DNA from 3 places in the Bradyrhizobium sp. PUT101 genome. Region 1 is predicted to be linked to each of the others. Evidence: predicted binding sites of a transcription regulator. Region 1 holds the regulator's gene; each other region holds the start of a gene.

Evidence for each region. The regulator PhoB, encoded in region 1, activates phosphate uptake and scavenging genes when phosphate is short. The targets are predictions, from matches to a motif close to TGTCATNNANCTGTCAT.
Region 2: a site for PhoB is predicted at 8,858-8,874, ahead of phnC (phosphonate ABC transporter ATP-binding protein). Genes of this name have one in related genera too.
Region 3: a site for PhoB is predicted at 1,856-1,872, ahead of phnF (phosphonate metabolism transcriptional regulator PhnF). Genes of this name have one in related genera too.

Annotation. Positions count from the first base shown of each region.
Region 1 is NZ_CP197207.1:3,813,243-3,823,561, forward strand. It holds gene ACSHT2_RS18640 (SGNH/GDSL hydrolase family protein) at 1-492, opposite strand, end outside; gene ACSHT2_RS18645 (OpgC domain-containing protein) at 492-1,748, opposite strand; gene apaG (Co2+/Mg2+ efflux protein ApaG) at 1,945-2,337, shown strand; gene ACSHT2_RS18655 (Hsp33 family molecular chaperone) at 2,361-3,368, opposite strand; gene argF (ornithine carbamoyltransferase) at 3,653-4,588, opposite strand; gene ACSHT2_RS18665 (aspartate aminotransferase family protein) at 4,588-5,796, opposite strand; gene ACSHT2_RS18670 (GcrA family cell cycle regulator) at 6,255-6,767, shown strand; gene phoB (phosphate regulon transcriptional regulator PhoB) at 7,002-7,709, opposite strand; gene phoU (phosphate signaling complex protein PhoU) at 7,724-8,440, opposite strand; gene pstB (phosphate ABC transporter ATP-binding protein PstB) at 8,452-9,273, opposite strand; gene pstA (phosphate ABC transporter permease PstA) at 9,270-10,115, opposite strand; gene pstC (phosphate ABC transporter permease subunit PstC) at 10,120-10,319, opposite strand, start outside.
Region 2 is NZ_CP197207.1:3,648,174-3,658,492, reverse strand. It holds gene ACSHT2_RS17925 (enoyl-CoA hydratase) at 1-583, shown strand, start outside; gene ACSHT2_RS17920 (methyl-accepting chemotaxis protein) at 702-2,783, shown strand; gene ACSHT2_RS17915 (dihydrodipicolinate synthase family protein) at 2,911-3,852, shown strand; gene ACSHT2_RS17910 (selenium-binding protein SBP56-related protein) at 4,149-5,549, shown strand; gene ACSHT2_RS17905 (hypothetical protein) at 5,633-6,220, shown strand; gene ACSHT2_RS17900 (DUF1045 domain-containing protein) at 6,232-6,930, opposite strand; gene ACSHT2_RS17895 (alpha-D-ribose 1-methylphosphonate 5-triphosphate diphosphatase) at 6,949-8,142, opposite strand; gene ACSHT2_RS17890 (transferase hexapeptide repeat family protein) at 8,139-8,810, opposite strand; gene phnC (phosphonate ABC transporter ATP-binding protein) at 8,985-9,794, shown strand; gene phnD (phosphonate ABC transporter substrate-binding protein) at 9,858-10,319, shown strand, end outside.
Region 3 is NZ_CP197207.1:3,636,518-3,646,836, reverse strand. It holds gene phnE (phosphonate ABC transporter, permease protein PhnE) at 1-88, shown strand, start outside; gene phnE (phosphonate ABC transporter, permease protein PhnE) at 85-933, shown strand; gene phnF (phosphonate metabolism transcriptional regulator PhnF) at 1,091-1,822, opposite strand; gene phnG (phosphonate C-P lyase system protein PhnG) at 1,929-2,393, shown strand; gene phnH (phosphonate C-P lyase system protein PhnH) at 2,398-3,006, shown strand; gene ACSHT2_RS17850 (carbon-phosphorus lyase complex subunit PhnI) at 3,010-4,113, shown strand; gene ACSHT2_RS17845 (alpha-D-ribose 1-methylphosphonate 5-phosphate C-P-lyase PhnJ) at 4,110-5,000, shown strand; gene phnK (phosphonate C-P lyase system protein PhnK) at 4,993-5,805, shown strand; gene phnL (phosphonate C-P lyase system protein PhnL) at 5,814-6,512, shown strand; gene ACSHT2_RS17830 (alpha-D-ribose 1-methylphosphonate 5-triphosphate diphosphatase) at 6,525-7,682, shown strand; gene phnN (phosphonate metabolism protein/1,5-bisphosphokinase (PRPP-forming) PhnN) at 7,679-8,275, shown strand; gene ACSHT2_RS17820 (pyridoxamine 5'-phosphate oxidase family protein) at 8,303-8,914, shown strand; gene ACSHT2_RS17815 (SDR family NAD(P)-dependent oxidoreductase) at 9,035-9,766, opposite strand; gene ACSHT2_RS17810 (DUF6496 domain-containing protein) at 9,849-10,319, opposite strand, start outside.

The sequences.
Region 1 (10,319 bases):
TGCATTCTGCAAGGCAGCAACCCCTTCGGTGACGGCACTGCGAAACTCGTCGGGATCGATGGCTCGGATAGCATCCACGGTCCCGGTCTGCCAGATGACCAACGTAGGCGTTTTTGCTTCCATCAGCTTAACGAAAGTGGAGGCGGCCTCCTCCGCCGTTCTCTTGCTCTGTATTTCTACGGAGACATGCACCTCCTCAGACGGCGGCAGCTTCTCCTTGAGGATCGCCTCCATGCGCGCCGGGTACGAGCTGTTCTCCGAAGATGGAATGGTCGTCGAGCGGCTGCCGATGACCAGGATCTCGAGCGGCTTGCCGGTCTTGACGGCAGCGGCGACCTTGGGCAGCGGGCTTTCGCTGGTCAGCAGATAGGCGGGCAATTCGCAGGAAGCGGGCGCAGGGGAAGCCGTGGGCGCAGCATCGTCCGCACGCGCCACGGGCGCGGTGAGGCCACCGCATAGCAGGATCAGGCTCAGGAGAACCTTCGCCTTCATCAGCCCCCTCCCGCCAGATCGGCGTTGCCGACGGCGTTTTTGATTTTCGCACCGCTCTTGTCAGCCACGCGCTTGTACCACGAAATGACCCAGGCCACCCCCCACATGATCAGGACTCCGGAGAGACTAATCAAGGCATGCATGGCTGCGCCGCCGGAAACTTCGGCCAGGATGAAGTGGCCGGCGAAAGCAAGGAAGACGCCGAGACAGAATATCTCGAGGGAATGCTGGCCGCACAGGATCAGCGGCCGCAGCCAGGGAGACTTCAGGCCCGGCCAGTCCCGCGGCAGGAAGCGCACCGTCAGCGCGGCCAGCGCCAGGAAATGCGTGAAGCGCAGCACGTCTAGATCGGTCTTGTTGATCGGATACATCCATTGCTCGATCAGCTTCGGCATGAACTGGGAGAGCTGCGGGACGTACCAGGTCAGCGTCACGTAGAACGACGCGGCGAGATAGGCGATCGCCATCCACATCGTGACGCGCGACGACAGAATACGCGACATGCGGCGCGCACCCCCGAGCGCACACCATGCACCGAACACGAACAGCAATTGCCAGGCAAAGGGATTGAAGGCCCAGAAGCCGTTCGGGTAGGCCGATAGATATAGATCGTACTCCCAGGTAACCGCGTAGAGTACGACTGAAAGGCCGAGAGTGACGTCGGGTCGCCATTTCATCGACCACAGGATCAAGGGCAGCGCCAGCATCAGCACGATGTAGAGCGGCAGCACGTCCATGTTGACGGGACGGAAGCGCAAGAGCAGCGCCTGCACGATGGTGACGTCCGGCTGCTTGAGGAAGTCCATGATACCCATCTCTTCGGTGTAGAGCGGGTTCTCGAACCTGGTCGCCACGTAGGAGATTTCGGCAAGGAAGATCGTGAACAGGAAGACGTGGGCGACGTAGATCTGCCAGACCCGGCGCAGGATGCGCGCGGTGGCGATGACGACGCCGCTCTCCAGCATCGCGCGGCCGTAGACGAAGGCGGCGGTGTAGCCGGAGATGAAGATGAAGATCTCCGTAGCGTCGCTGAAGCCGTAGTTGCGGATCGTGAACCAGGTCAACAGACTCGGCGGCAGGTGGTCGATGAAGATCAGCCAAAGCGCGAGCCCGCGGAACAGATCGAGCCGGAGCTCGCGCTCGCCGATGGCGGGCAGCGTGATGGCCGGCGCGGCGGCGCGCGGCTTGGTCCCTGCGGGTCTGGCCTCCGCGGTCCCCGCGATCGTCGATCCCGTCACTTGGTCGGCAATGGTCATCGGGGCCTAAAAACCCTTCCGCAAAACGCGACGTTGAAAGAATGTAAGGGTCCCGCCGTCGTCTCGCAAAGCGGCCCGGATCATATAAGGGAATCTCCCTTTGGGGTGTCCTTCCCTTCGAATTCTGGCGGGACGATGTCGCCAAAGCCGTCTGCAGCGTTTGGTTCCCGGGACGGATTTGGCTATTATGGCAGCCATGTACCGCGCCGTGACCCGCCGAATTGAAGTGACCGTCGAGCCGAACTTTGTTCCGGAGCAGTCGTCGGCCGACCGCTCGCGCTATTTCTGGTCCTACACCATCGTAATCACCAATTCCGGCGAGGAAACCGTGCAGCTCAAGACGCGGCACTGGATCATTACCGATGCCTCCGGCCGCCAGCAGGAGGTGAAGGGCGAGGGCGTGGTCGGCGAGCAGCCGATCCTGGCCCCCGGCGAGCGCTTCGAATACACCTCCGGCGTGCCGCTCTCGACCGCCTCGGGCTTCATGACCGGCAGCTACCAGATGGTCAGCGAAACCGGCGAGCGTTTCGAGATCGACGTGCCGACGTTCTCGCTCGACAGTCCCGACAACAAGCGGGTGTTGAATTAGCCGCGATGACGGCGGATAGCGCCTTAGGCGTCTTCTACGCCCGCCTCGTGCGGCGTGAACTGGTACACCGATGAGCAGAACTCGCAGGTGACGACGACCTTGTCGTCCTTGACCATTGCAGCACGATCGTCCGGCGAAAAGCTCTTGAGCATCGCGGCGACCGCATTGCGCGAGCAGGAGCACTGCGCTTTGAGGACCTGCGGATTGAACACGCGCACGCCGCGCTCGTGGAAGAGACGGTAGAGCAACCGCTCGCCCGAGAGTTCGGGATCGATCAGTTCGACGTCTTCGACGGTCTCGATCAGTGAACGCGCCTCGACCCAGGCGTCGTCTTCGGCGACACTGTGCACTTCGACACCTTCAGGCGCATCGCCGGGATGCAGATCGGCCTGCCGGGCGCGCTCCGGCGCCTTCGGCAGAAACTGCATCAGCATGCCGCCGGCCCGCCAGCGATGCTTGCCGCCGTCGCTCGAGCGCCACTCCTCGCCGACCGCAAGGCGCACGCGCGTCGGAATCTGCTCGGAGCGGAGGAAATACTCGTGCGCGGCGTCTTCCAGGCTGCCACCGTCGAGCGCAACCAGACCCTGGTAGCGGCTCATGTCGGGGCCCTGGTCGATGGTCATGGCGAGATGGCCGCGGCCGAGCAGCGCGCCGGAATCTTTGGCTTCGTCAAGACGCGCGGCGTCAAAGCGCGCATAGGCGCGCAGGCGATCGGGCGCCATGTAGTCGACGACCAGGAACGAGACCGGACCGTCAGTCTGGGCCTGAAGAATGAAGCGCCCCTCGAATTTCAGCGCGCTGCCGAGCAACGTCGTCAGCACGATGGCCTCGCCGAGCAGCTTGCCGACGGGTGCGGGATAATCATGCTTGGTCAGAATATCATCCAGCTCCGGGCCGAGCCGCACCAGCCGCCCGCGCACATCGAGCGCGTCGACCTCGTAGGGCAGCACGGCGTCATCGATCGGAACCGCCGATGGTGCGCGAACCGGGCCTTCTGGCCCGGTTTTCATGTCAGGGGATTGGGAAACCATGGGCCGTTATCTGGGGTCGGAGGGCTGAGAATGGAAGGGGCGTGGGGCGGCATGTTCCGGATGCAAGTTGAGCTGTGCCATGCCGCCTCAAATTGGTGTCGTCCCGGACAAGCGTGAGCGCCGATCCGGGACCCATAGGCACAGGCTGCGGTTTGGCGAAAACTGTCGGCCTCTGGCCATCCGCCACAAGAGAGATTCCGCGGTATGGACCCCGGATCGGCGCGTGCTTCTGGCACGCTTGGACGACAGTGGAGCGTGGCGCAGCCACCGCTCCATCGCGCCCGCTACTTCACCGCGTCAAAGCACCAGGCCAAAATACCCTTCTGCGCGTGCAGGCGGTTTTCGGCCTCGTCGAACACGACCGATTGCGGACCGTCGATCACCTCGTCGGTGACCTCCTCGCCGCGATGCGCTGGCAGGCAGTGCATGAACAGCGCATCGGGTTTGGCCAGCGACATCAGCTTGGCATTGACCTGGTAGGGCTTGAGCACGTTGTGGCGGTGCTCGCCCTCCTTGTCGCCCATCGACACCCAGGTGTCGGTGACGACGCAGTCGGCGCCGCGCACAGCGGCTTCCGGATCGGTGCCGAGCACGATCGGCGCGCCTGACGTCTTGATCCAGTCGCGCATTGCCTTCTTCGGCGCGAGTTCAGGAGGTGTTGCGACGTTGAGCTGGAACTTGAAGCGCTCGGCGGCATGCGCCCAGGACGCCAGCACGTTGTTGTCATCGCCGGTCCAGGCCACCGTCTTGCCCTCGATCGGGCCGCGATGCTCCTCATAGGTCATGAGGTCGGCCATCACCTGGCAGGGATGCGACCGCCGCGTCAGGCCGTTGATCACGGGCACGGTCGCATAGGCCGCAAGCTCCAGCAGCGCCTCGTGATTGAGGATGCGGATCATGATGGCGTCGACATAGCGCGACAGCACCCGCGCGGTGTCGGCGATGGTCTCGCCGCGACCGAGCTGCATCTCGGCGCCGGTGAGCATGATGGGCTCGCCGCCAAGCTGGCGCATGGCGACATCGAACGACACCCGCGTCCGCGTCGAGGGCCGCTCGAAGATCATCGCCAGCGTCTTGCCTTCAAGCGGCCTGACAGGCTGGTGCGCCTTCTGCTTCGCCTTCATGGCCGACGAGGCGGCGAGCATGCTCTTGAGCTCCGACAGCGGCAGCTCGTTGATGTCCAAAAAGTGCTTTGGAGTCTTATTGGGCGTCTTGCTCATCAGCTTGCCGCCCGCTTGGTCTGGCTGGAAGAGATTGCGGTGCAGGCGCGTTCGAGCCGCCCGACGCTGTCTTCGATCTCCGCCTCGGTAACGATCAAGGGTGGCAGGAAGCGCACGACATTGTCGCCGGCTCCGACGGTGAGCAATTTTTCGGTACGCAGCGCCGCGACGAGATCGCCCGAGGGCACCACGGCCTTGATGCCGATCAGGAGGCCTTCGCCGCGCACCTCGCTGACGACTTCGGGATGGCGATCGATCACGGAGGCGAGCTTCTGCTTCAGCAGCAGCGACATTTTCTGCACGTGACCGAAGAAGCCGGGTTTGAGCATGACGTCGAGAACGGCGTTCGCAGCCGAGATCGCGAGCGGATTGCCGCCGAAGGTCGAACCGTGCGAGCCCGGCCCCATGCCGCGCGCAGCGTCGGCGGTGGCGAGCACCGCGCCGATCGGGAAACCGCCGCCGAGCGCCTTCGCCAGCGACATCACGTCGGGCACGACGCCGGTGCGCTTGTAGGCAAAGAGTTCGCCGGTCCGGCCCATGCCAGTCTGCACCTCGTCGAAGGCGAGCAATAGGCCGTGCTCGTTGCAGAGCTCGCGCAGCGCCTTCAGGAAGGCGGGAGGCGCAGAACGAACGCCACCCTCGCCCTGGATCGGCTCGATGAGAATGCCGGCGGTGTGCGGGCCGATCGCCTTCTTGACGGCTTCGAGGTCGCCATGCGGTACCTGGTCGAAGCCGTCCATCGGTGGACCGAAGCCCTCGAGATATTTTGCAGAACCGGTGGCAGCCAGCGTCGCCAGCGTGCGGCCATGGAAGGCGCCCTCGAAGGTGATGATGCGATAGCGCTCAGGATGCCCCTTGGAGAAGTGATGGTGGCGCACCAGCTTGATCACGCCTTCCAGCGCCTCGGCGCCGGAATTGCAGAAGAACACGAAGTCCGCAAAACTTTCGTTGCACAGACGCGCCGCGAGCTTCTCGCCGTCCGGGCTCTGGAACAGGTTCGACATGTGCCAGAGCTTCGTCGCCTGCTCCTGCAACGCCTTGACCAGAGTGGGATGCGCATGGCCGAGCGCATTCACCGCCACGCCGGAGGTGAAATCGAGATAGCGATCCCCATTGGTCGCGATCAGCCAGCAGCCTTCGCCGCGCTCGAAACCGAGGTCGGCCCTGGCGAAAACGGGGAGCAAATGCGGCGCGGCGCTGTTAGTCATGACGTCACTTGAATGTTGCGGACGGTGTGACGCGTGCATTGCGCAACGCACCATTGACCGGCCCGGAAAACGAAACGTGCCGCCTTTTAAGGGCGGCACGTGGGGCTATCTTATGCCTGACAAGACGGGTGTCAATGCCGCCTGGAAAGCCTCGCGAAACGCTGAATCCGTAGTCTTGCGGTGCCGATTTTGCGGGATTTTCACCACGGAACATGTGGACGCGAGTCGGCGGACTCTTGCGCGGGAGTCACGCCATATTGTAGCGTTTGGACTGTCAGATACGACATCTCGTGCAGCAGTTCTGATCCTCTAAGTCCTCATGTACCGGCGTAAACGTTCGGGCGTCTTGAGCGCGCCCGGCGAGCCTTAGGGGATTCTGGCGGCACGGGTTTTTCAAGGCTTAGGCAATCGCTGCGAAGGCCCCAGGATGGCAGGCGCGCAGCGAGGGAAAGGGTGCAATGACGGTTTTGACCTGGTCCGATGATCGCGTCGAGCAGCTGAAAAAGCTTTGGGAGGCCGGACTTTCGGCCAGCCAGATCGCGGCGGAGCTCGGCAATGTGACCCGCAATGCCGTGATCGGCAAAGTGCACCGGCTCGGCTTGTCCGGCCGCGCCAAGAGCCCTTCATCGGCAGCGCCCCGGCCGCGCAAGGCCCGGCCTGCGCAGCACATGATGCGGGTGACCCGCCCCGTCGCCCGCGGCAACACCGCGCTGGCGCAGGCCTTCGAGGTCGAGGTGGAGGCCGAGCCCGTCACCTACGACAACGTGGTGCCGATGAGCCAGCGGCTGTCGCTGCTGGAATTGAACGAGGCAACCTGCCACTGGCCGGTCGGCGATCCCTCCAGCCCGGATTTCTTCTTCTGCGGCGGCAAGGCGCTCTCGGGCCTGCCCTACTGCGCGCAGCATTCGCGCGTGGCGTATCAGCCCGCAGCGGATCGGCGGCGCGCACCGGCGAAGCCGGGCACGCGGTGAGCTTATAGATCTGGCTGATTGCAGCCGTCACATGATGACGGCTCGACTTACTCGGTGTCATCCCCGCGGAGGCGGGGATCCATAACCACAGGGCGCAGTGATTGCGCGAGATGGCTACTGCGAGTCTTCGCCAAACCACGTCCTGTGGTTTTGGATCCCGGGCTCGCACTACGCGCGCCCCGGGATGACGGCCAAGATTGTTGCCGCGGCTCGCTAATTCGACATTCACAAAACTCAGGTCTGCTCCGCCTTCGCGAACCGATCGTCCAGCGCATAGCCGGCGCCACGGACGGTGCGGATCGGATCCTGCTCGCGGCCGAGATTGAGCAGCTTGCGCAGGCGGCCGATGTGGACGTCGACAGTGCGCTCGTCGATGTAGATGTCGCGGCCCCAGACGCTGTCGAGCAGCTGCTCGCGCGAGAACACGCGGCCGGGATGCTCCAGGAAGAACTCCAGCAGACGATATTCGGTCGGGCCGAGATCGATCGGCCGGCCCGAGCGCGCCACGCGGCGCTTGTCGCGGTCGAGCTCGATGTCGCCATAGGCGAGCACGGTGGCGAGCCGCTCGGGGCTGGCGCGCCTGAGCAGACCCTTCACGCGCGCCAGCAGCTCCGGCACCGAGAACGGCTTGACGATGTAATCGTCGGCACCGGTCGCAAGTCCCCGCACCCGCTCGCTCTCCTCGCCGCGCGCGGTAAGCATGATGATCGGCAGCTGCTTGGTTTCGGGACGGGTGCGCAGCCGCCGGCACAGCTCGATGCCCGACAGGCCCGGCAGCATCCAGTCGAGCACGATCAGATCGGGAATGTGCTCCTTGAGGCGGGTGTCGGCGTCGTCGCCGCGCATAACCGTCTCGACGTCATAGCCGTCGCCTTCGAGGTTGTAGCGGAGAAGCTCGGTGAGAGCTTCCTCGTCCTCAACCACCATAATGCGTGCGCCCATGTTGTCGTCGCTCCTTAGGTATTCGGCACCGTCGTGGCGAAGGTCGTCATGTCGCCCTTCGGCCGCTTGTCGGTGATCGCCTGGCCCTCGATCATGTAGAACACGGTCTCGGCGATGTTGGTGGCGTGGTCACCGATCCGCTCGATGTTCTTGGCACAGAACATCAAATGGATGCAGAAAGAGATGTTGCGCGGATCCTCCATCATGTAGGTGAGGAGTTCGCGGAACAGCGAGGTGCAGATGGCGTCGACTTCCTCGTCGCCTTTCCACACCGCCATCGCCGCCGGCAGATCGTGCGCGGCATAGGCGTCCAGCACCGACTTGACCTGCTGCTGCACGAGGTCGGTCATGTGCTCCAGCCCGCGGAACAGTTTGAGCGGGTGGAAGTCGGTCTCCAGCGCCGCGACGCGCTTGCCCATGTTCTTGGCGAGATCGCCGATGCGCTCGAGATCGGTCGCGACGCGCATGGCGCCGACGATCTCGCGCAGATCGACCGCCATCGGCTGGCGGCGGGCGATGGTGAGCACGGCGCGCTCCTCGATGCGCTTCTGCAGCATATCGAGCTCGGCGTCGGTGGTGACGACGCGCTGACCGAGCGTGACGTCGCGGCGGATCAGCGCGTCGACGGAATCGACGATCATGCGCTCGGCAATGCCGCCCATCTCAGCGACCAGGCGGGTGAGCTCCTGCAGGTCGGTGTCGAAAGCCTTTGCGGTATGTTCAGAACCCATGTTCCGTCTCCTCAGCCGAACCGGCCGGTGATGTAATCCTGCGTGCGCCGGTCGGTCGGCGACGTGAAGATCTTGCTGGTGTCGTCGAACTCGATCAGCTCGCCGAGATACATGAAGGCGGTCTTGTCGGAGACGCGGGCCGCCTGCTGCATGTTGTGGGTGACGATCGCGATCGTGTAGTTCTCGGACAATTCCTGGATCAGCTCCTCGACCTTGGCGGTCGAGATCGGGTCGAGCGCCGAGCAGGGCTCGTCGAACAGGATCACCTCGGGCCGCACCGCGACGGTACGGGCAATGCAGAGGCGCTGCTGCTGGCCGCCGGAGAGCGACAGGCCGGAGGCGTTGAGCTTGTCCTTGACCTCGTTCCACAGCGCGCCGCCGCGCAGGGCCTTCTCCACGCGATCGTCCATCTCCGATTTCGAGATCTTCTCGTAGAGGCGGATCCCGAAGGCGATGTTCTCGTAGATCGTCATCGGGAACGGGGTCGGCTTCTGGAACACCATGCCGACCCGGGCGCGCAGCAGATTGAGGTCGAGCTTGGGGTCGAGCATGTTGGTGTGGTCGAGCATGAGCTGGCCGGTGGCGCGCTGGCCCGGGTAGAGGTCGTACATCCGGTTGAAGATACGCAGCAGGGTCGACTTGCCGCAGCCGGACGGGCCGATGAAGGCCGTGACGCGATTGGTGCCGAGCGCCAGATTGATGTTCTTCAGCGCATGGTGCTCACCGTAGTAGAAGTTGAGGTTGCGCGCCGTGACCTTGGCAGGCGCCTCGGGCAGCGGATGCGAGCCGGGGTGAACGGTCGGCGCGCTTACGGAAACAGACATTTCACTCATTTTGCGGTCCTCTCGGCACCAAGGATGCGGGCGCCAATGTTCAGGGCAAGCACAGTCAGGGTGATCAGCAGCGCACCGCTCCAGGCGAGTTGCTTCCAGTAGGCGTAGGGGCTCTGCACGAAGTTGTTGATGGTCACCGGCAGGTTGGCCATCGTCTTGTCCAGGCCGAGGCTGAAGAATTGGTTCGACAGCGCCGTAAACAGCAGCGGCGCGGTCTCGCCCGCGACGCGAGCCGTGGCCAGCAGCACGCCGGTGATGAGGCCCGAGCGCGCCGCACGGTAGGCGATCCGCTTGATCACCAGCGAACGCGGCAGCCCGAGCGCGGAGGCCGCCTCACGCAGCGGGTTCGGCACCAGCAGCAGCATGTCCTCCGTGGTGCGCACCACGACCGGGATCACGATCACGGCGAGCGCCAGCGCGCCAGCGATTGCCGAGAAGCCTCGCATCGGCACCACGACCGCACCGTAGATGAACAGGCCGATGATGATCGAGGGCGCCGAGAGCAGGATGTCGTTGATGAAACGGATGACCGAGGTCAGCCTGTCGTTGCGTCCGTATTCGGCAAGATAGGTGCCGGCGAACATGCCGAGCGGCGCGCCGATGCCGACGCCGATCACGGTCATGATCAGCGAGCCGACGATGGCGTTGCGCAGGCCGCCCTCGGTCGATCCGGGCGGCGGCGTGTCTGCGGTGAAGACCTGAAGGTTGAGCCCGGCCAAGCCGTTGTAGAGCAGCGTGACCAGGATCAGCGCGAGCCAGGTGACGCCGAAGGCGGCGGCTGCGATGCAGAGGCCGCGGATGACGATGTCCCAGCGGCGGCGGCGCGAATAGATCGGGTTCATGGCTTCACTTTCCGGCCTTGGTTTCCAGGCGCATCAGCATCAGCCGCGCGGCCGCGAGCACGAAGAACGTCAGCACGAACAGGAGCAGGCCGAGCAGGATCAGGCCGGACTGGTGCAAGCCGTCGCTCTCGGCGAACTCGGATGCGATCGCTGCCGAGATCGTGGTGCCCGGGGCGAAAATCGATGAAGAGATGCGGAACGAGT
Region 2 (10,319 bases), 170 kb from region 1:
CAACGACGTCGGCGAATTCGCCGCGGTCGCAGCCGGCAAGTCCGAAGGCAGCCGCAACGTCGTGCGCTTCATCCAGTCGCTGGCGCGCTGCACCCGGCCGCTGGTCGCAGCCGTGCAGGGCCGTGCCGTCGGCGTCGGCACCACGATGCTGCTGCATTGCGATCTCGTCGTGCTCGCCGACAACGCGCAATTGTCGACGCCGTTCGTCAGCCTTGCGCTGGTGCCGGAGGCCGCCTCCAGCCTCTTGATGCCGGCGCGCATCGGCCATGCGCGCGCCTATGAAATGTTCGCGCTGGGCGAGACCGTGCCGGCCAAGTCGGCGCTGGAATGGGGCCTTGCCAACCGTGTGGTGCCGCTCGACAAGCTCGATGCCGAGGCGCTCGCGCTTGCGCAGCGTCTCGCCCGCCAGCCGGCCGGCGCCCTCGTCGCGACCAAGCGGCTGATGCGGAACGGAGAGGCGCTGGTCGCGCAGATGCAGGCCGAAGGCGAGCAGTTCGCGCAGCGTCTGCGCACCGCGGAGGCGCGCGAGGCGTTTACGGCGTTCGCCGAGCGCCGGCCGCCGGATTTCACGAAAGTGGCGTGAGCCGACTTCCCGACAGAGTGGCAGCTTCCGAGGTCCATATCATTTGAAATAACCTTAACGAAACTTTGGCATGTCACCGTGCAGGATGGCCGCTTGTGACGAGTAGGTCTTTTGGTCCATGTCAATTTTTAAGAAATCGGTAAGCACGCTGCTCCTGGTTCTGATGGCGCTACTGGCCGTCGGGGCGCTGACCAGCACGGCGATCCAGATGGTCGAGGCCTTCGGCCGCTACAGCGACAGCCTGGAGACCGAACGGCTCGCGAATGCCGACAAGGCGATCTTCCATGGCGTGCTGGCCTTGCGCAACAATCGCGGCGATGCCCAGAGTGCGCTGCTCGGCGAGGACGATCCGCGCGCCAAGCTCGGCGCCGTCGAGAAGGCGGAGCAGGCCGGCTACGATGCCATTGCCGCGGCGCTCCCCACCGTCGAATTTGCCCGGCGCGACGAGCTCGCAAACACGCTGAAGCAGCGCTGGAGCGAGGCCGCGCCGAAGTTCCAGCTGTTCTACGATGAGGCCAAGCTGCCGCGCGCCGAGCGCAAGGTGGAGCGCACAGCGGCCTGGTACGATGCCGTCACCAAGGTGATCGAAACCGCCAATCTGGCGTCCACCGCGGTGTCGAACCGCGCCTGGATGAACGATCCTTTCATCGCCCGTATGATCCAGGCCCGTCGCCTCGCCTGGCAGGTGCGCGATCGCTATGGCATTCAGTGCTCGACCCTGCGTCCGAACGTCAACGGCTCAAAGCCGCTCGACGAGACCCAGAAGCAGACCGTGGCCGGATGGAATGGCACGATCACTGCCGGCTGGGTCGGCATGCAGGAACTGCTGGCTGCGCCTGATGTGACGGCGGACCTCGTCAACACGGCCCGGGAGGCACGCGCCAAGACCGACGGCGTTCTCAAGCATATCGGCGATCTGACCAGGAACTTCGACGGCAGCGGCCGTCCCGCGATGCCCGCCTCGGAATGGAACGCACTGTGCCAGTCGCCCTTCGCGTCCATCGTGGCGGTCGCCAACAAGGCGCTCGACCTGTCGATCGCGCGCGCGGAGACGGTTCAGGCGAAAGCCCTGACCAATCTCATCGTGCAGTCGCTCGCGTTCCTGCTCGCGCTGGCCGTGACCCTGGCCGGCGTGTTCGTGGTACGCAATCGCCTCATGCGTCCGGTGCGCGCCATCCTCGATGCCATCGCGCGCATCGGTGGGCGCGATTATGCGACGCCGGTTCCGCAATCCCGCCATCCTGACGAGTTCGGCACCATGGCTGCGGCCCTCGAGAGCCTGCGCGAGAGCGCGGCGACCGCGGAACGGCTGGGCCGGGAACGCGAATCGCAACAGGCGCTTCAGCTCGCGCGGTCGGGCACTGTCGACGCCGCCTGCCGCAGTTTCGATGATACGGTGCAGGCGGTCATTCAGAGTGTTGTGGCCTCGACGCGGGAGCTCGACGCCACCGCAACCGGCGTACGCTCGCTGGTCTCGGACTCCAGCAGCCAGACCGCCGCGGTCTCGTCCGCCGCCGAGCAAGCCACCAACAATCTCGAGACCATCGCAGCCGCGACCGAAGAGCTCTCCGCATCCGTCGGCGAGATCTCCGCGCAGGTGCAGTCGAGCGCCCGCGAGGCCCGCGAGGCCGTGGCGCAGGCCGAGCAGACCAATGCGACGGTCGAGATCCTCGACCAGACCGCAAGCCGCATCGGCGAGGTCGTGAAGATGATCAACGCCATCGCCGGCCAGACCAATCTTCTGGCATTGAACGCCACCATCGAAGCCGCGCGCGCGGGTGAGGCCGGCCGCGGCTTCGCCGTCGTCGCGGGCGAGGTCAAGAGCCTCGCCGCCCAGACGGCGACAGCGACGGAAGAGATCTCGCGCCAGGTCGCGGAAATCCAGGGCGCCACCGGCCAGGCGGTTGCCGCGATCCGCTCGATCGGCGGCGCCATCGGCGGCATCGACGAGAAGATGACGGCGATTGCCGCCGCGGTCGAGCAGCAGCGCGCGGCGACCACGGAGATCTCGCGCAACTTCCAGCAGGCCGCTCAAGGCACCCGGGAGGTGACCGACACCATCGGCAGCGTCGCGAGGCTCAACCAGGAGACCGGCAACGCCGGCACGGTGCTGTCGGAGTCCGTCAAGAAGATGTCGGCCGACGCCGATCGTCTGCGCACCGCGGTCGAGGGCTTCTTGGGAGCCGTGAAGACCGCATAGCTTCCTCTGGTCTTTCCATCCGATGTCGCGCGGGCATTGCCGTCGGTCCGCGTGGCGGGTACATCTGTGGCGCCTCGTTCCGCGAGCGCTGAGACAGACGTAAGACATATCAGGGATGGAGAGTTCGATGCCGGTCGCGCCACAACACAAGGCCCAGCGTCCCTATCGCGGTGTGTTCCCGGTCGTGCCCACCATCTTCGACGAGCGCGGTGAGCTCGACCTCGAGGGCCAGCGCCGCTGCGTCGATTTCATGATCGACGCCGGCTCGCACGGTCTCTGCATCCTCGCCAATTTCTCCGAGCAGTTCGTGCTCACCGACGCCGAGCGCGAGACGGTGATGCATGCGGTGCTGGAACATGTTGCCGGCCGGGTTCCCGTGATCGTGACCACCACGCATTTCAGCTCGGCCGTGTGCGCGGCGCGCAGCAGGCAGGCCGAGGCGGCCGGCGCCGCCATGGTGATGGTGATGCCGCCCTATCACGGCGCGACCTTCCGGGTCCCCGAGAAGGGCATCGTCGAATTCTTCAAGGTGCTCTCGGGCGCGATCGACATTCCCATCATGATCCAGGACGCGCCTGTGGCCGGCACGCCGCTCTCGGTCGAGCTGCTGGCGCGGCTGGCGCGCGAATTCGCCAACATCCGCTATTTCAAGATCGAGGTTCCCTTCGCCGCCGCAAAGCTGCGCAGCCTGATCGAGGCGGGCGGCAGCGATATCGAAGGCCCCTGGGACGGCGAGGAGGCGATCACGCTGATGGCCGATCTCGACGCCGGCGCCACCGGCACCATGACCGGCGGCGGCTATCCCGACGGCATCCGCCAGATCATCGATCCGTATTTCGCCGGCAAGCGCGAGGAAGCGAAGGCCGCCTATGAGCGCTGGCTGCCGCTGATCAACTACGAGAACCGCCAATGCGGCCTGATCGCCTGCAAGGTCATGATGCAGGCCGGCGGCGTGATCAAGTCGGAAGCCGTGCGGCATCCGCTCCAGCCGCTGCATCCGGCAACGCGCGCGGGATTGCTGGAGCTCGCCAAGGAGCGCGACGCGCTGGCACTGCGGTGGGGGAGGTAACCTTCTCCCGCCGAAATTCGGTCTTTCCGTCGTCATTGCGAGGAGCGAAGCGACCAAGCAATCCAGACCGGTTCCGCGGAGACAATTTTTGCTGCGCTCCCAATGACGGGGCTGCCCATTCGGTTAGAGGTGTCGAATTGGCGCAATTCCGCCAGTTTCCCCGGACCCGGCGATCAAGTATCGTGCGCTGACCAACCAGACTCTGCGGAGCAGTCGAGACATCGCGCAATACCTCTTCACTATGCCGTTATCCCGAGTCAGGTTGGCGCAAACCGACAGAACAGGGAGGCAGTGCCATGACGATGAGGCCGGATCCCACCTTTCACGCATCGCCCAAGCTTGCGATGGAAGCACCTGCGGAGAACTTTGCCTACACGTTGCTGCTCAGTCCGGACTTCTCGAAGCCGGATGCTCTCGCGGTCATCGACGTCAAGCCGGGATCGCCGACCTATAGCCAAGTCGTCCACACCGTGACGATGCCCAACAAGGGCGATGAGTTTCATCACTTCGGCTGGAATGCCTGCTCCTCCGCCTTGTCGCCGCTCGCCGGACATGCCTTCGTCGAGCGGCGCTATCTCATCATTCCCGGGCTGCGCTCGTCGCGCATCTACATCATCGATACCAAGCCCGATCCGACCAAAGCCAAGATCCACAAGATCATCGAGCCAGAGGAAGTCTTCAAGAAGACCGGGTACTCGCGGCCACACACGATCCATTGCGGGCCGGACGGCATTTACGTGAGCACGCTGGGCGGCGGCGGCAAGGACGGTACCGACGGCCCTCCCGGCGTCTTCATCATGGATTGCGAGACCTTCGAGGTCCTCGGACGATGGGAGATCGACCGCGGTCCACAGACGCTGCATTATGATTTCTGGTGGAATCTGCCGCGCGACTACATGGTGACGAGCGAATGGGCGTTGCCGCCGCAATTCGAGAACGGGATCGTCCCGGAAGATCTGCTTGCGAACAAATATGGACATCGTCTCCACTTCTGGGATCTTCGCGCACGCCGCAACGTCCAGACCATCGACCTCGGCGCCAATCATCAAATGGCGCTGGAGGTACGACCGGCGCACGATCCGGTTCGCGAGTACGGCTTCGTAGGCGTCGTGGTCGACACCACGAATCTCGAAGCATCGATCTGGACCTGGTGGCGAGAAGGCGGGAAATTCCATGCGGAGAAGACGGCGACCATCCCGCCCGAGCCCGCGCCAAAGGAGAAGCTCCCGCCGCTGCTCCAGGGATTTGGCGCCGTGCCGCCGCTGGTGACCGACATCGACCTGTCGATGGATGACCGGTTTCTCTATGTCTCGTGCTGGGGCACGGGTGAAATGCGCCAGTACGACGTCAGTGATCCGCGCAAGCCGAAGCTTGCGGGCTCGGTCCACATCGGCGGTATCGCGCGCCGCACGCCTCACCCGAACGGCAAGGCATTTGCGGCGGGTCCGCAGATGGTCGAGATCAGCCGCGACGGCAGGCGCGTTTACTGGACCAACTCGCTCTATTCCACCTGGGATGACCAGTTCTATCCCGATGGGGTTCCGGGCGTGGAGGTCATGGCCAATGTCGATCGCAATGGCGGCCTCGAGCTCGACAAGGACTTTTTCGTGAGCTTCCCCGACGGATATCGTGCGCACCAGATCAGGCTCGAGGGCGGCGATTGTTCGACGGACTCCTTTTGCTATCCGTCGGTCTAGATTGGGGGCACGCGAGCCCGGCACTCGGCTGGCTGTGGCTCGCTCTCGTCGCGAGCGGTCTCTACCATGGGGTCAATCCGGGCATGGGATGGCCGCTCGCCGTTTCGGCCGGGCTCATGGACAAGAGCCCGCGCGCGCTTTTTCGCGCCTTGTGGGCCCTGTCCGCCGGGCATCTGCTCGCAACGCTTCTCGTGCTGCTGCCATTCGCGTTCCTGCTCGTGCTGGCGGAGTGGCAGCGTCCGATCCAGATCGGTGCGAGCCTTCTCGTCATCGGCTTCGGCGTCTATCGGTTGATCATTCGGCGCCATCCCCGCGCGCTGGCACGAATTCCGCCGGCGCAATTGGTGCTCTGGTCGTTTGCCGTCGCCATCGCTCACGGCGCCGCCCTGATGCTCGTGCCGATCTATCTTGGGCTCTGCCAGGCCTTCGAGCTCGATGCCGGACATGAGGCGGCGGGCGAGTTGATGAAGGCAAGTATCGGGATGGCGGTGCTCGTGGCCCTGGTGCACGTTGCCGCCATGGTCAGCGCCGGCGGATGTCTGGCTTGGCTGGTCTATCGTTATCTGGGGCTGAAGTTCGTCTCGCGAAGCTGGTTCAATCTGGATGCAGTCTGGGCGACCAGTCTCGTCCTGGTCGGCGCCGTGGCGCTCGCCTTCAATCTTGGGAGCTGAGAGTGAGGCGCTTACCGCGTCAACGCCCACTCGCCGATGATGCGGAAGCGAGCCTTCGCGTCGTCCTGCTTGAACAGTGCGAGGCGGTCGATCGCCAGCGCGCCGAGACGAAGCGACGCAAACCGGGCCCGTAACATCTCCAGTATCGGCCCGCGGCGCTCTGCATCCAGCCGGCCGGTGAGCGTCATGTGGAAGCGGAATTCCTCCATCACGTAAGGATAGCCCCAGCGGTCGAGATAGTCGCGCTGCCGCTCGGTGAGTTTTTCGGGCTTGCGCCGCGCACGATCTTCCGCGGTGAGGGCCGCGCGGATGGAGTCGAATTCATGAACGCAATCGGCGGCGAACTGCTGGAGAGCGTCGACTGGCGCGGCCGGAATGACGGCAATGAAGCCGCTGATGGTATCGACGACAGGGCGGATCACCGGAATTGTCCGCGATTGGCCGGCGAACGTCGCGCAGGCCGCCATGAGCTCGGCCTCGGTCCTGCCTGATACCAGCGTCATCGGCGCCCTCAGCGTCGCGTGAAAGCCGTATTTGCGGGGATCGGCGGTGATGTCGCGCCAGTCCGGCGCGACGCGCAACGCTTCTTGCGGAAACGAAACCTCATCGCCGGTGTAGGCGTCATAGCCGAGCAGTTCGGCGCCGAAGCAGGAGAGGGCGCTGTCGGCGCCGGCGGAAAAGTAGATCGCGTAGCGGGGGAAACCTGTCATTGCCTCAGCATAACCGGTTTAGGCCGCGACGACAGCTTCGCGCGGCGCCGTCACGGCAGTGAGCAGCCTTGTCGCGTCGGTGAGATGCACGAGCTTGCCGCCCGAGATCACTGCGATCAGCCGCGGCCGCAGCTTCACGCCGTCGTCGACGAGGAGAATGTCGGCGCGGCGTCCTTCCGCGAGCATGCCACGATCGGCAAGGCCGGTCGCGCGCGCCGGCCCGGCGGAGACCAGGTCCCAGGCCTGTGCCAGCGGCACCACGCCATCGGCGGCGAGGCGGAACGCGGCGAGCAGCTGTGCGGGATAATAATAGTCCGACGCCAGCACCGAGCAGAGCCCCTTGGCGATCATGTCGGAGGCCCTGGTCCAGCCGGTGTGGCTGCCGCCGCGCACGACGTTCGGCGCGCCATAGACGATGGCATCGCCGTGGCTCGCTGCCGCCAGCGCCGTCTCCTCGTTGACCGGAAACTCCGCGATGTCAGCGCCGAGTTCGCGAAACTCCCGGCGCATCGCCGGCGTTGCGTCATCATGCGAGAGCATCCGCACGCCCGCCGCGCGGGCAGAAGCGGCGAGGCGCGACACCGAAGCGGGCACCTTGTCCGCGCGCGAAACCACGCGCTCGACCAGCCGGTCGAATTCCTCGCTGGAAAGGCCAGTGCGCTCCACCATGCGGTTGCGCTTGCGCGGCTTGGCCAGGTCGGCGACGGTGCCGTCCATGTGGTCGTTGAAGGCGAACAGGTCGACGCGGCCCTCGGCCAGCCACTGGGCGATCTCGGCCTCGGCGTCGAGATTGTAGGTCTCGTGGCGCAGATGGAAGCGGGTGTCGGCGGCGAATTGCGGGCGCTGCCGCTCGATCGCCTCCATCAGGCCGCGCGCATTGTCGGCGCTGCGCAGGCCCGGCTCCCAGGAGCAGGTCGTGGCGTGAAAGACAGTGGTGATGCCGTTGCCGATCGCCTGGCGATCGCTGTCGGCGAGCGCGACATCGATCGGAAAATCGACGCCGGCGCGCGGCATCATCTGCCGCTCGAAGGCATCGCCATGCAGATCGACGATGCCGGGCAGCACCAGCAGGTCCCGGGCATCGATCGCCAGCCGCGCACGACCGCGAGAAGCATCGACCTGTGCAATGTCCGTTCCGGACACGAGAAGTGAGGTTTCGACGAGCTCGGCGCCGATCAGGGCGCGGCCGCCTTCGAGGAATATGTCTGTCACGCGATCGCGCTTCGTTTGCTGACCGGAGAATTGGTGAGAGAGCTCGCTCGTGCTTCGTATGTCGAAAGAAAATCTTCAATCCCGAGCTTGCGGAAATCGGGCAGCGCCGCGCGCAATTTGTCGTGATCCCAGTCCCACCAGGCGAGCTTCGCAAGGCGCCCGGCGATCTCCTCCGAGAACCGCCGCCGCACGACACGAGCCGGATTGCCCGCGACGATGGTGTAGGCCGGCACGTCCTTGGTGACGATGGCGCCGGCCGCGATCACCGCGCCGGTGCCGATGTTGCGACCCGGCAACACGATCGCGCCATGGCCGATCCAGACGTCGTGGCCGATATGGATGTGGTGCTGGCGCCGCCAGTCGAAGAACTCGGCATCGTCGCTCTCACCTTCGAAATACGCGCTGGAGCGGTAGGTGAAGTGCGCCTGCGTCGCGCGGTGCATCGGATGGTTGCCGGGATTGATGCGCGTCATCGCCGCGATCGAGCAGAACTTTCCGATGGTGGTGTAGGTGATCTGCGAATCGTTGACGACATAGGAGTAATCGCCCATCGCCACTTCATGCAGGATCGTGCGCGCGCCGACCTCGGTGTAGGCGCCGAGCCGAGTCTCATGCAGTTTGGCCGAGGGGTCGATGGTCGGCTGAACCGAAAGAGCTTTGGCGGCCATGTTGTATCCGAGGTGCGAGGGGCGGGCGTTCCTCTTCGAGCGGATTCATGACAATGTCATGACGTAGCGATGACAGGGGATGACGTGTGCAGGATCGCTGCGCTGCAACGATCGTGTCACACAAGTGTTAAGCATGGACGTTAGCGATTGGCTCCAGCTACTCTGGAGCCCTGCATGCTGGTGGTGGATGGTCTGACGTGTCGCTTCGGCGCAAAAGCCGCGGTGGACGATGCTTCGTTTCAAGTTTCTCCCGGCGGCTTCGTCGGTGTGATCGGGCGATCCGGCGCCGGCAAGTCGACATTGCTGCGGAGCATCAATCGTCTGGTGACGCCGAGCGAGGGACGCGTCCTGTTCGACGGCGTCGACGTCACCGCATTGCGCGGCAAGGATCTGCGCCAATGGCGGGCGCGGTCGGCGATGATCTTCCAGCAGTTCAATCTGGTCGGCCGACTCGATGTCCTCACCAACGTCCTGATGGGACGGCTCGCGACGATGCCGGCCTGGCGCTCGCTGTCGCAAATCTGGCCGGAGCAGGACAAGGCGCTGGCGATGTCCGCACTGGAACAGTTCGATATCGCTTCGCTCGCCGCCCAGCGCGCCGACCAGCTCTCCGGCGGTCAGCAGCAGCGCGTGGCGATCGCCCGCGCCCTGGTTCAGCAGCCCGACATCATTCTGGCCGACGAGCCGATCGCCTCGCTCGACCCGCGCAACACCAAGATCGTGATGGATGCCCTTTTGCGCATCAACAAGCATTTCGGCATCACCGTGCTCTGCAACCTGCATTCGCTCGATCTCGCCCGCAGCTATTGCGACCGCCTGATCGGCATGGCCGCAGGCCGCGTGGTGTTCGACGGCGCGCCGTCGATGCTGACAGATCGGATTGCGCGGGAGCTCTACGATCTCGAAGCCAACGAGGTCATGGGCGGCGCGCCGGCCGCCGCGCCCGAGGGTGTTCCGGCGCTCGGCAGCGCTGCCGCCGCCTGAGCGGCGGAAGCGCACGCTCAACGTTTCGCGTTAAACGAACTCCAGCTGAAGAAAAGGGGTATCATGATTACTCGTCGATTGATTCTTGCCGGTGCCGCGGCCCTGGCCTTCACCACCTCCGCCTCTGCCGAAGACTGGCGGAAGAAATATCCGGAGATCACTCTGGCGGTCGTTCCGGCGGAGAATGCCTCCGGTGTCACCGAGCGGTTTACGCCCTTCATCAACTATCTGTCGAAGGAGCTCGGCACGAAGGTCACGCTGCGCGTCGCAAACGACTATGCCGCCGTGATCGAAGGCCAGCGCGCCGGAAATATCCAAATCGGCTATTACGGCCCTGCAGCCTTTGCCCGCGCCCGGCTGACCGGTGTCAAGACCGATGCGTTCGCGATCGAGGTCAATGCTGACGGCTCAAAGGGCTACTACTCGGTCTTCTACGTGCTCGCGAAATCGCCCTACCAGAAGGTCGAGGACCTCAAGGGCAAGAACCTCGGGCTCGTCGACCCGAACTCGACGTCGGGCAACAAC
Region 3 (10,319 bases), 180 kb from region 1:
CCTGACCATCATCGTCACTGTCTTCCTCATCGACATCGGCACCGGCTGGCTGCGTGGCCGCCTGTTCGGCAGAGAGGCACGGACATGACCCACCATCCCGACGTCGATACGGCACAGCTTCGCGCGCGCTATCCTGATGTCTTCAGCCGGCCGGCGTCCGCGCGTCTCGCGACGCCGGCGATGATCGCCGCCGCGCTCGCACTTCTGGTGTTCGGGCTGGTCGACCTCGATTTTTCACCGTCGCGTCTCGTTGCCGGCGTCAGCCAGCTCGGCTGGATCACGATGATGATGATCCCGCCCGATCCCGGCGCATCGCTGCCGTTGTATCTCAAGGCGCTCGGCGAGACGTTGTCGATCGCGCTGCTCGGTACCACGCTCGCCGCACTGTTCGCGCTGCCGGTGAGCCTGCTTGCGGCGCGCAACATCGTGCCGTCGGGTTTCTTTCGCTTCCCGGTCCGGCGCTTCCTCGATTCGATTCGCGGCGTCGATACGCTGATCTGGGCGCTGGTGTGGATCAACGTGGTCGGGCTCGGCCCGTTTGCCGGCGTGCTGGCCATCGCGGTGTCGGATTTCGGTGCGTTCGGCAAGCTGTTCTCGGAGGCGATCGAGGGCGCCGACCAGAAGGAAGTCGAGGGCATCCGCGCCTCCGGCGGCAGTGCCCTGCACGAGATCCGCTTCGGCCTGATGCCGCAGGTGCTGCCCGTCATCGCCGGCCAGGTGCTCTACTACATCGAATCGAACACCCGCTCGGCCACCATCATCGGCATCGTCGGCGCCGGCGGCATCGGCCTCCAGCTCGCCGAGCAGATCCGCGTGCTGGAATGGCAGAAGGTGTCGTTCCTGATCCTGATGATCCTGGTTGCGGTGGCCGCGATCGATTTCATCTCGGGCAAGCTGCGGTTTGCGATCATCGGGCGCAGGGCGGTGGCCTAACTTTCTTCTCCCTTTGCGGGAGAAGGTGGCGCGAAGCGCCGGATGAGGGGTATCTGCCCGCGAACTCGCGCGCCGAGAGATACCCCTCACCCGTCTCGCCGCTATTGCGGCGAGCCACCCTCTCCCGCAAGGGGAGAGGGTGAAGCGTGGCGAAGCCTCACCCGTTCTCCACCAGAAATTCCACCCGTTCCGCCGCGAAGCGCGAGTGCTTCGTCAGCAGCGGCTTGCCCGTGAGATCGTTGTCGGTGGCATCGACCACCAGAATCGGCCGGCCCAGCGCCAGATCGAGCCGTACGGCATCGGTCGCGTCGACGATGCCGGCCGTGATTCGGGTCGCGCCGCGGCGATAGTCGCGCACGCCGTAATGCGCCAGCAGCTTCGTCATCGAGCGCGTCGCCGCGAACACGGCGCCGGCGTCCGGAAACCGCTCCGCCGACAGCCAGGTGGTGGACACGCAGATCGGCGTGCGGTCGGCGAGGCGAATCGCCTCGATCCGCACCAAGGGTGCGCCGGTCTTCAGTCCCAGCTCCCGTGCGAGCTCGCGCGTAGCGATATCGTCGGTCGCCTCGATCAGCCGTCCATGCGGTTCGCGGCCGCCCGCGCCGACGATCTCGGAAAAGCGCGTGCGCGAGCGCAGCGGATAGGCGAGCTTCTGCGCCTCGACATAGGTCCCGCTGCCGCGCTCGGCCCGCACGAGGCCACGCTCGGCAAGGGCTGCCAGCGCGCGCCGCACGGTGTGCCGGTTGACGCGATAGGTTTCGGCGATCTCCATCTCGCCCGGCAGCTTGTCGCCGGCCGCAAAGCGGCCGTCGGCGATGCCGCGCTCGATGCCGTCGGCAACGAGGCGCCATAGCGCGACGCCCGAGGAGGCTGTGTCCTGCATGCTCATGTCGCGGGAAGCCTACTCCAGAAATCACATCATTGTCACGAAACAGTCATGGCGCGTCCGTATGAAGTTGTCTATTATCATAGACAACTTCAATCCGGCAAGTTCGGTGGACCAGGTGACGCAGCACAACAACCAGCAAGCCCAGCGCAAGGCCGCGATGGCGGTGCTGGCGCACGCGGAGGCGGGCGAGATCGCCGCTCGCCTCCGCAACCTGGCCCTCCCGGCCCATCAGGACCTGCGCGCGCCCGAAAGCGGCCTCGTCATGCTGCGCGGCCGGGTCGGCGGCGACGGCGCACCGTTCAATCTCGGCGAAGCCACGGTCTCGCGCGCCGCGGTGCGGCTTGCGAGCGGTGAGGTCGGGTTCGGCTACACGCTCGGCCGTGACGGTGAGAAGGCGCGGCTGATCGCGCTGTGCGATGCGCTGATGCAGTCCCGTGATCACGGCGGCGCCGTGGAGCGGGACGTTGTCGCGCCGTTGCGCGAGCAACTGATGATCGAACGCAAGCAGGCGGCGGCTGAGACCGCTGCGACGAAGGTTGATTTCTACACCATGGTGCGCGGTGAGGGGTGAGATCATGACCACGATTGCGGAACTGCCGCCGGGTTTCGTCGACAAGGTGCTGTCGGCGCAATCGACCTTTCGCTCGGTCATGGACGCGATGGCGCGGCCGGGCTCGGTCCAGCGCATCGTGCCGATGGCGGGAGCGCCAGGGCCGATGATGCGCGGCACCGCCGCGATCGCGCTCACGCTGTTCGACCACGACACGCCGCTCTGGCTCGATACGCGGATGGCGGAGAGCTCCGACCTGGTGAAATGGCTGAAATTCCATACCGGCGCGCCGGTGGTGCAGGATTGCTCGATCGCGAGCTTCGCGCTGATCAGCGACGGCACGGCGCTTCCGCCGCTCGACCGGTTTGCGCTCGGGACGAGCGAATATCCGGATCGTTCGACGACGGTGATCATTCAGGTCGATAGCCTGGTTTCGGGGCGCGCCTTCGAGATGCGGGGCCCCGGCATCGACGGTGTCGCGTCCCTGCAGGCGTCGATCAAGCCTTTCGACCTGTTCGAGCGCCTGCGGGTCAACGAGGCGCTGTTTCCGCGCGGCATCGACGTGGTGCTGGTCGCCGATGACGCGGTGGTTGCGATCCCGCGCACCACGCGCGTCGTGAGTCAAGGAAGCTGAAGCATGTATGTCGCAGTCAAGGGCGGCGAACGCGCCATCGAGAACGCCCATCGCCTGCTCGCCAATGCGCGGCGCGGCGACCAGAACGTTCCGGAGGTCACGCTCGACCAGATCTCGGAGCAGCTCGGCCTCGCCGTCGACCGTGTCATGAGCGAGGGCTCGCTCTACGATCGCGAGCTCGCGTCGCTGGCGATCAAGCAGGCGCGCGGCGATCTGATCGAGGCGATCTTCCTGGTCCGCGCCTTCCGCGCCACCCTGCCGCGCTTCGGCGCCAGCGAGCCGGTCGACACCGGCGCCATGCGGGTGCAACGGCGGGTGTCCTCGACTTTCAAAGACATTCCCGGCGGGCAGATCCTCGGGCCGACCTTCGACTACACGCATCGCCTGCTCGACCCCTCGCTCGCCGAAGGCTTCGTTCCCGACGCGCCGGCGACGGCTGAAGCGCCCACCGCGCCAACGCCGCGCGTGACCGACATTCTCGGTCGCGACGGATTGATCGAACCCTCGCCCCGGGCCGAGGACGGCGCGCCGGTCGGCGATCTCACCCGCGAGCCGCTGAATTTTCCGGCGGATCGCGACCTGCGCCTGCAAAATCTGGCGCGTGGCGACGAAGGCTTCCTGCTGGCGATGGGCTATTCCACCCAGCGCGGCTATGGCCGCAACCATCCCTTCGCCGGCGAGATCCGCTTCGGCGAGGTCGAGGTCGAGTTCATCGCGGAAGACGCCGGCTTCGCCGTGCCGCTTGGTTCGATCGAGCTGACCGAGTGCCAGATGGTCAACCAGTTCAAGGGTTCGGCGACCGAAGCGCCGTGCTTCACCCGCGGCTATGGCCTTGCCTTCGGCCAGAGCGAGCGCAAGACCATGTCGATGGCCCTGGTCGATCGTGCGCTGCGTGCCCGCGAGCTCGGCGAGGAGGCACTCGCACCCGCGCAGGACGAGGAATTCGTGATGTCGCATTCGGACAACGTCCAGGCGACCGGTTTCGTCGAGCACCTGAAGCTGCCGCATTATGTCGACTTCCAGTCCGAGCTCGGCCTGCTGCGCAAGCTGCGGCAGGAGTTCGCGGATGCCAATGCGCCTGATGCCATGAAGGAGGCCGCGGAATGAACGCGCCCGCCTACAACTTCGCCTATCTCGACGAGCAGACCAAGCGGATGATCCGCCGCGCGATCCTGAAAGCGATCGCCATTCCCGGCTATCAGGTGCCGTTCGCCAGCCGCGAAATGCCGATGCCCTATGGCTGGGGCACTGGTGGCGTGCAGGTCACCGCCGCGATCCTCGGCCCCCAGGACGTGCTCAAGGTGATCGACCAGGGCTCCGACGATACCACCAACGCGATCTCGATCCGAAAGTTCTTCGCCAAGACCGCGGGCGTTGCGACCACGACCGCGACGGGGGAGGCGACGGTGATCCAGACCCGTCACCGCATTCCGGAGACGGCGCTGAACGAAAACCAGGTGCTGGTCTATCAGGTGCCAATCCCCGAGCCGTTGCGTTTCCTCGAGCCGCGCGAGACCGAGACGCGGCGCATGCACGCGCTCGCCGAGTACGGCCTGATGCACGTGAAGCTCTACGAGGACATCGCGCGCTTCGGCCATATCGCGACCGCCTACGCCTACCCGGTGAAGGTGAACGCGCGCTACGTGATGGATCCGTCCCCGACGCCGAAGTTCGACAATCCCAAGATGGACAATTGTCCCGCGCTGCAATTGTTCGGCGCCGGCCGCGAGAAGCGCATCTACGCGATCCCGCCCTATACCCAGGTGGTCTCGCTCGATTTCGAGGACCATCCGTTCGAGCCTTACCGCTTCAATGCACCCTGCGCGCTCTGTGGCGCGGAAGATTCCTATCTCGATGAGATCGTCACCGACGACAAGGGCGGGCGGATGTTCGTCTGCTCGGACACCGATTATTGTGAGGGCCGCCAGGCCGCCGGCCATCACGGCAGTCTCAGCGCTGCGCCCTACAGGGAAAAGGCGGGCTCACATGGTTGATCAAGGCTTGGCCAATCTCGATACGCTCGAAAACGACCAGCCGCTGCTGGTGGCGGAGTCCCTGAGCAAGTCCTTTGGTCGCATCGCCGCCTGCCGCGACGTCTTCTTCGCGCTCTATCCCGGCGAGGTGCTGGCGATCGTCGGCGAATCAGGCTCGGGCAAGTCGACGCTTCTGCAGATGCTGTCGGGCCAGCTCGCACCGAGCGCCGGCCATGTGTCCTACCGGATGCGCGACGGCGTCACGCGTGATCTCACGACGCTCGGTGAAGCCGAGCGGCGCTTCCTGTTCCGCACCGATTGGGGTTTTGTGCACCAGGACCCCGCGCAGGGCCTGCGCATGGCGGTTTCGGCCGGTGCCAATGTCGGCGAGCGGCTGATGGCCGTGGGCTGGAATCACTACGGCCGCATCCGCGAGACCGCGTCGGACTGGCTCACCCGCGTCGAGATCGACGTCGTGCGTATCGACGATGCGCCGCGTACCTATTCCGGCGGCATGCGGCAGCGTCTTCAGATCGCCCGCAACCTCGTTACCGAGCCGCGACTGGTGTTCATGGACGAGCCGACCGGCGGCCTCGACGTGTCGGTGCAGGCGCGCCTGCTCGATCTCGTGCGCAGTCTCGTTGCCGAGCTGCATCTCGCCGTCGTCATCGTCACCCACGATCTCGCGGTCGCGCGCCTGTTGTCGCATCGCGTGATGGTGATGAAGGGCGGCCGCGTCATCGAGACCGGCCTCACCGACCAGGTGCTCGACGATCCGCGTGAGCCCTATACGCAACTCCTCGTCTCCTCGATTCTCCCGCCATGAGCTTTTCGATGACCGCCATGATCGACGTTGCCGATGCCCGGAAGACCTTTACGATGCACCTGCAAGGCGGCATCGAGCTGCCGGTCGTGCGCGGCGTGACCTTCCACGTCGATCCCGGCGAATGCGTCGTGCTGTCGGGGCCATCAGGCGCCGGCAAATCGTCGATCCTGAAGATGATCTTCGGCAATTACCGCTGCGACAGCGGTCGCATCGGCATCCGCCATCGCGGCGTGCTGGTCGATCTCGCCGCCGCCGAGCCGCGGCAGGTGCTCAACGTCCGCCGCTCCACCATCGGCTATGTCAGCCAGTTCCTGAGGGCAGTGCCGCGCGTTGCCACCATCGACGTCGTCGCCGAGCCACTGATCGTGAACGGTATGGCACGTGCCGACGCGCGGGTGCGCGCCGGCGCGCTGCTGCATCGTCTCAACATCCCCGAGCGGCTCTGGCAGCTGCCGCCCGCGACCTTCTCCGGCGGCGAGCAGCAGCGCGTCAACATTGCGCGCGGCTTCATCTCGGACCTGCCGATCCTGCTGCTGGACGAGCCCACCGCCTCGCTAGATGCTGCCAATCGCGCCGTCGTGGTCGAGCTGGTCGCTGAAAAGAAGCGCCAGGGCGTCGCCATGGTCGCTATTGTCCATGACGACGAAATCCGTCATCTGATTGCGGACCGCATCGTCGACGTCGCCAGCTTTGCCGCCGCGGCCTGAAGGAAGAGGGAAATGAACGCCAAGCCGAAGGTAACGGTGATCGCCAACGCCAGGATCGTGCTGGCCGACCGGGTGATCGAGCAGGGCTGGCTCGCTTTTGCCGACGGACGCATCGTCGAGATCGGCGAGGGCAGGGCGCCGGCGGGCGCTGACGACGCAGCCGGCGATCTCATCATGCCCGGCCTGATCGAGCTCCACACCGACCATCTCGAAGCGCATTACGTGCCGCGGCCGAAGGTGTTCTGGAATCCGGTCGCGGCCGTCATTTCCTATGACGGCCAGCTCGCGACCTCGGGCATCACCACGGTTTTCGATTCGCTCCGGGTCTGGCGCGAGGACGGCGCCGAGGAAGTTGATGGCCGCGCCGGCGTGCTCGCCGCCGCGATCACCACCGCGCGCGAGGCCAGCCTGCTGCGCGCCGACCACTTCCTGCATCTGCGCTGCGAGATCCCGATGCCGAGCGTGGTCGAGGAGGCCAAGGAGCTGATCGACCGCCCCGACGTCAAGCTGATGTCGCTGATGGATCACACGCCCGGCCAGCGCCAGTTCCGCGACGAGGTCAAGCTGCGCGACTACTATCGCGGCAAGGGCGGCGGCAAGACCGATGCCGAGCTCGATGAGCTGTTCGCAAAGCGCTTCGAGTACCAGAAGCAATATGCGGCGACCAACATGCGCGAGATCGTGGCGCTGGCGCATCAGTACAAGATCCCGCTCGCGAGCCACGACGACACCACCGAGGAGAACGTCGCGGACGCCGTGCGCGATCGTGTCTCGGTGGCGGAATTCCCGACCACGCTGGAGGCCGCGCGCGGCCTGCACCAGGCTGGCATCGACATTCTCATGGGCGCGCCCAACGTTGTGCGCGGCGGCTCGCACTCCGGCAACATCGCCGCGGTCGATCTCGCCCGCGAAGGCCTGCTCGATATCCTGTCGTCGGACTACATCCCCTCGAGCCTCCTGATGGGCGCGCTGCAATTGCCGGAGCATGTGCCGGCAATCAGCCTCCCGGCGGCAGTTCGCACCGTGACGAAAGCGCCCGCCGAGGCGGTCGGCCTCACCGACCGCGGCGAGATCGCGACCGGCAAGCGCGCCGACCTGATCCGTGTGCACGTTGCCGGCAGCGTTCCCGTCGTCCGCAGCGTCTGGCGCGAAGGGAGCCGCGTCGCATGAGCGAGACCGTGACCACGGCGCAGAACGAGGCGGGTGCGATCGGCCCCGGGCGGCTTGTGCTCGTGGTCGGCCCCAGCGGCGCCGGCAAGGACACCTTGCTGCGACTTGCGCAAGCGGCCTGCGCCGACGATCCGGACATCATCTTCCCGCGCCGGGTCGTGACGCGGGAGTCCTCCGCCGACGAGGACAACATTGCGGTGAGCCAGGAAGAATTCCGCCGCGTGCGAGAGCACGGCGATTTTGCCGTGCATTGGGAGGCGCACGGGCATTCCTATGCCCTGCCGCTCGGCATAGACGACGACATCCGGGCCGGCCGAGCCGTCGTTGCCAACGTCTCGCGCACGGTGATCGCCGCGCTGCGCCGAGCCTATGTAAACGTCGTGGTCGTCGCGATCACGGCGCCGCCCGACGTGCTGGCGCAGCGGCTTGCCGCGCGGGCGCGGCACAGCGACGGCAATATCGCCGAGCGGCTGTCGCGCAGTGTTGACGACGCGTCGGCGCGGGCCGACGTCACCATCCTCAATGCCGGCAGCGCGGACTATCACGGCCGCCAGCTCGTTCGCGTGATCAGGAATGAAGGCTGGCAAGAATAGCTGCCGATGCAACGAGGAGAGAGTGGAATGTCGGTGATCGAAACGGTCGAACAGCTGGAAGCCATCTACGGCGCCACCAATGACGCCTCGACCGTGAAAGTCGCCGACCACGTCACGCCGCTCTACCGAATCTTCATCGAGAAGGCGCCGTTTGCCGCTCTCGCCACCATCGGGCCCGAAGGCATCGATTGCTCGCCACGTGGCGATCTCCCCGGCTTCGTCCGCATCCACGATCCCAAGACGCTGATGCTGCCGGACCGCCGCGGCAATAACCGGGTCGATTCCCTGCGCAACATCGTGCGCGATCCCAGGGTGTCGCTGATGTTCCTGATTCCCGGCTCCGGCAACGCCGTCCGCGCCAACGGTCGCGCCTATCTCTCGATCGATCCGGAGCTGCTGGTCTCGTTCAAGGTCGAAGGCAAGGCGCCACGCAGCGTCATGGTGATGAACGTCGAAGAGATCTACTTCCAGTGCGCTCGCGCCATCGTCCGTTCCGACCTCTGGAATCCCGACAAGCGCGTCGATCCGAAAACGCTGCCGACACCGGGCCAGATCCTCGCGGAAATGAGCGAGAACAAGGTCGGCGGCGCCGAGTACGATCGCATCTGGCCCGAGCGCGCGGCTGCGACGATGTGGTGAGTCGCTGCGCCTCGATCTGCAGCTGATCGTCATGCCCGGGCTTGTCCCGGGCATTCACGTTCTTCGCGCCACGGGTAAGGCGTGGGTGGCCGGGACAAGCCCGGCCATGACGGCGTGCGCTCAGTTAAACGCCATCCCGCCGCTGAGCGCCACGGTCTGCCCGGTCATGTATGCGTTGTCGACCAGCAGCATCACCGCTTTCGCCACCTCCTCGGCCGTGCCGAAGCGCCCGAGCGGGATGCGGCTGACGAGCTGGGGCTGGCCGCTCATCATGTCGGTCTCGATCAGCGACGGCGCCACTGCGTTGACGGTGATACCCTCCTTCACCAGCCGCGCGGCGTAACCTCGCGTGAGGCCTTCCATGCCGGCCTTGGACGCATTGTAGTGCGGGCCGATCGAGCCGGCGCCGCGCGCCGCTCCCGAGGAAATGTTGACGATGCGGCCCCATTTCCTTGACCGCATCGACGGCAACACGGCCTGCGTGCACAGGAAGGCGGATTTCAGGTTGACCAGGATGGTCCGGTCGAAATCGTCCTCGGTGAGATCGTCGATGCCGCGCGTGATGGCGATGCCGGCATTGTTGACGAGGATGTCGATCGGCCCTAGCCCGGCGGTCACGCGCTCGACCATTCCGGCCACGGCTTCGGCTTGCGAGACGTCGGCAGCGACGACGATGGCGCGGCCGCCTTGCTTGCCGATCTCGCCAGCGAGCTGCTCGGCCTGTGCGATCCGCTCTCGGCAATTGATCGCCACGGCAGCGCCTGCTTCGGCCAGCGCGCGACAGACCGCGGCGCCGATCCCGCGCGACCCGCCAGTCACGAGCGCGGTGCGCCCCTTGAGAGTCTCTGACATGAAAGCTCCGATCGATTCAATGGACGGCCGGATCGTCAGGCGGCAGCCGCTGGCATTCAACTCACAAGGTCGCTACGGGACATCAGTTCCTGCGGCGCGCCCGGGTGCGCGCCGCCTTCTTTGCTGCGGCGGAGCGGGCCTTGGCGCCCTTGGTGCGGCTCGCCTTGCGCGCAGCGGCAGAACGTGACGCCGCGGTTCGCCGGCTCGCGGCGCGCTTGCCCTGCTTCGACAGCGCACTGCGCGATGCGGTCGAGCGCGGCTCCTTTTTCAGGACGTTCTCGACCGCACGCGAGACGCGCGGGCGACGCTTGGGCGTGCGTTTACCCTGGCCGACCTCATAGGCATATTTGGCGCTGCGGCGCGTCGCCTTCTTGGTGCGCCCCTTGCGTGGCGGTGGCAGATCGACACCGGCGCGCCGTGCCTCGGAAAGGCCGATGGCGATGGCCTGCTTCGTCGAGCGCGCCCCGTGCTTGCCCTTCCTGATCCTGTCGATCTCGTCCTTGACGAACTCGCCGGCCTGCGTGCTCGGCGATTTGCCGGCGCGCTTGTCCTG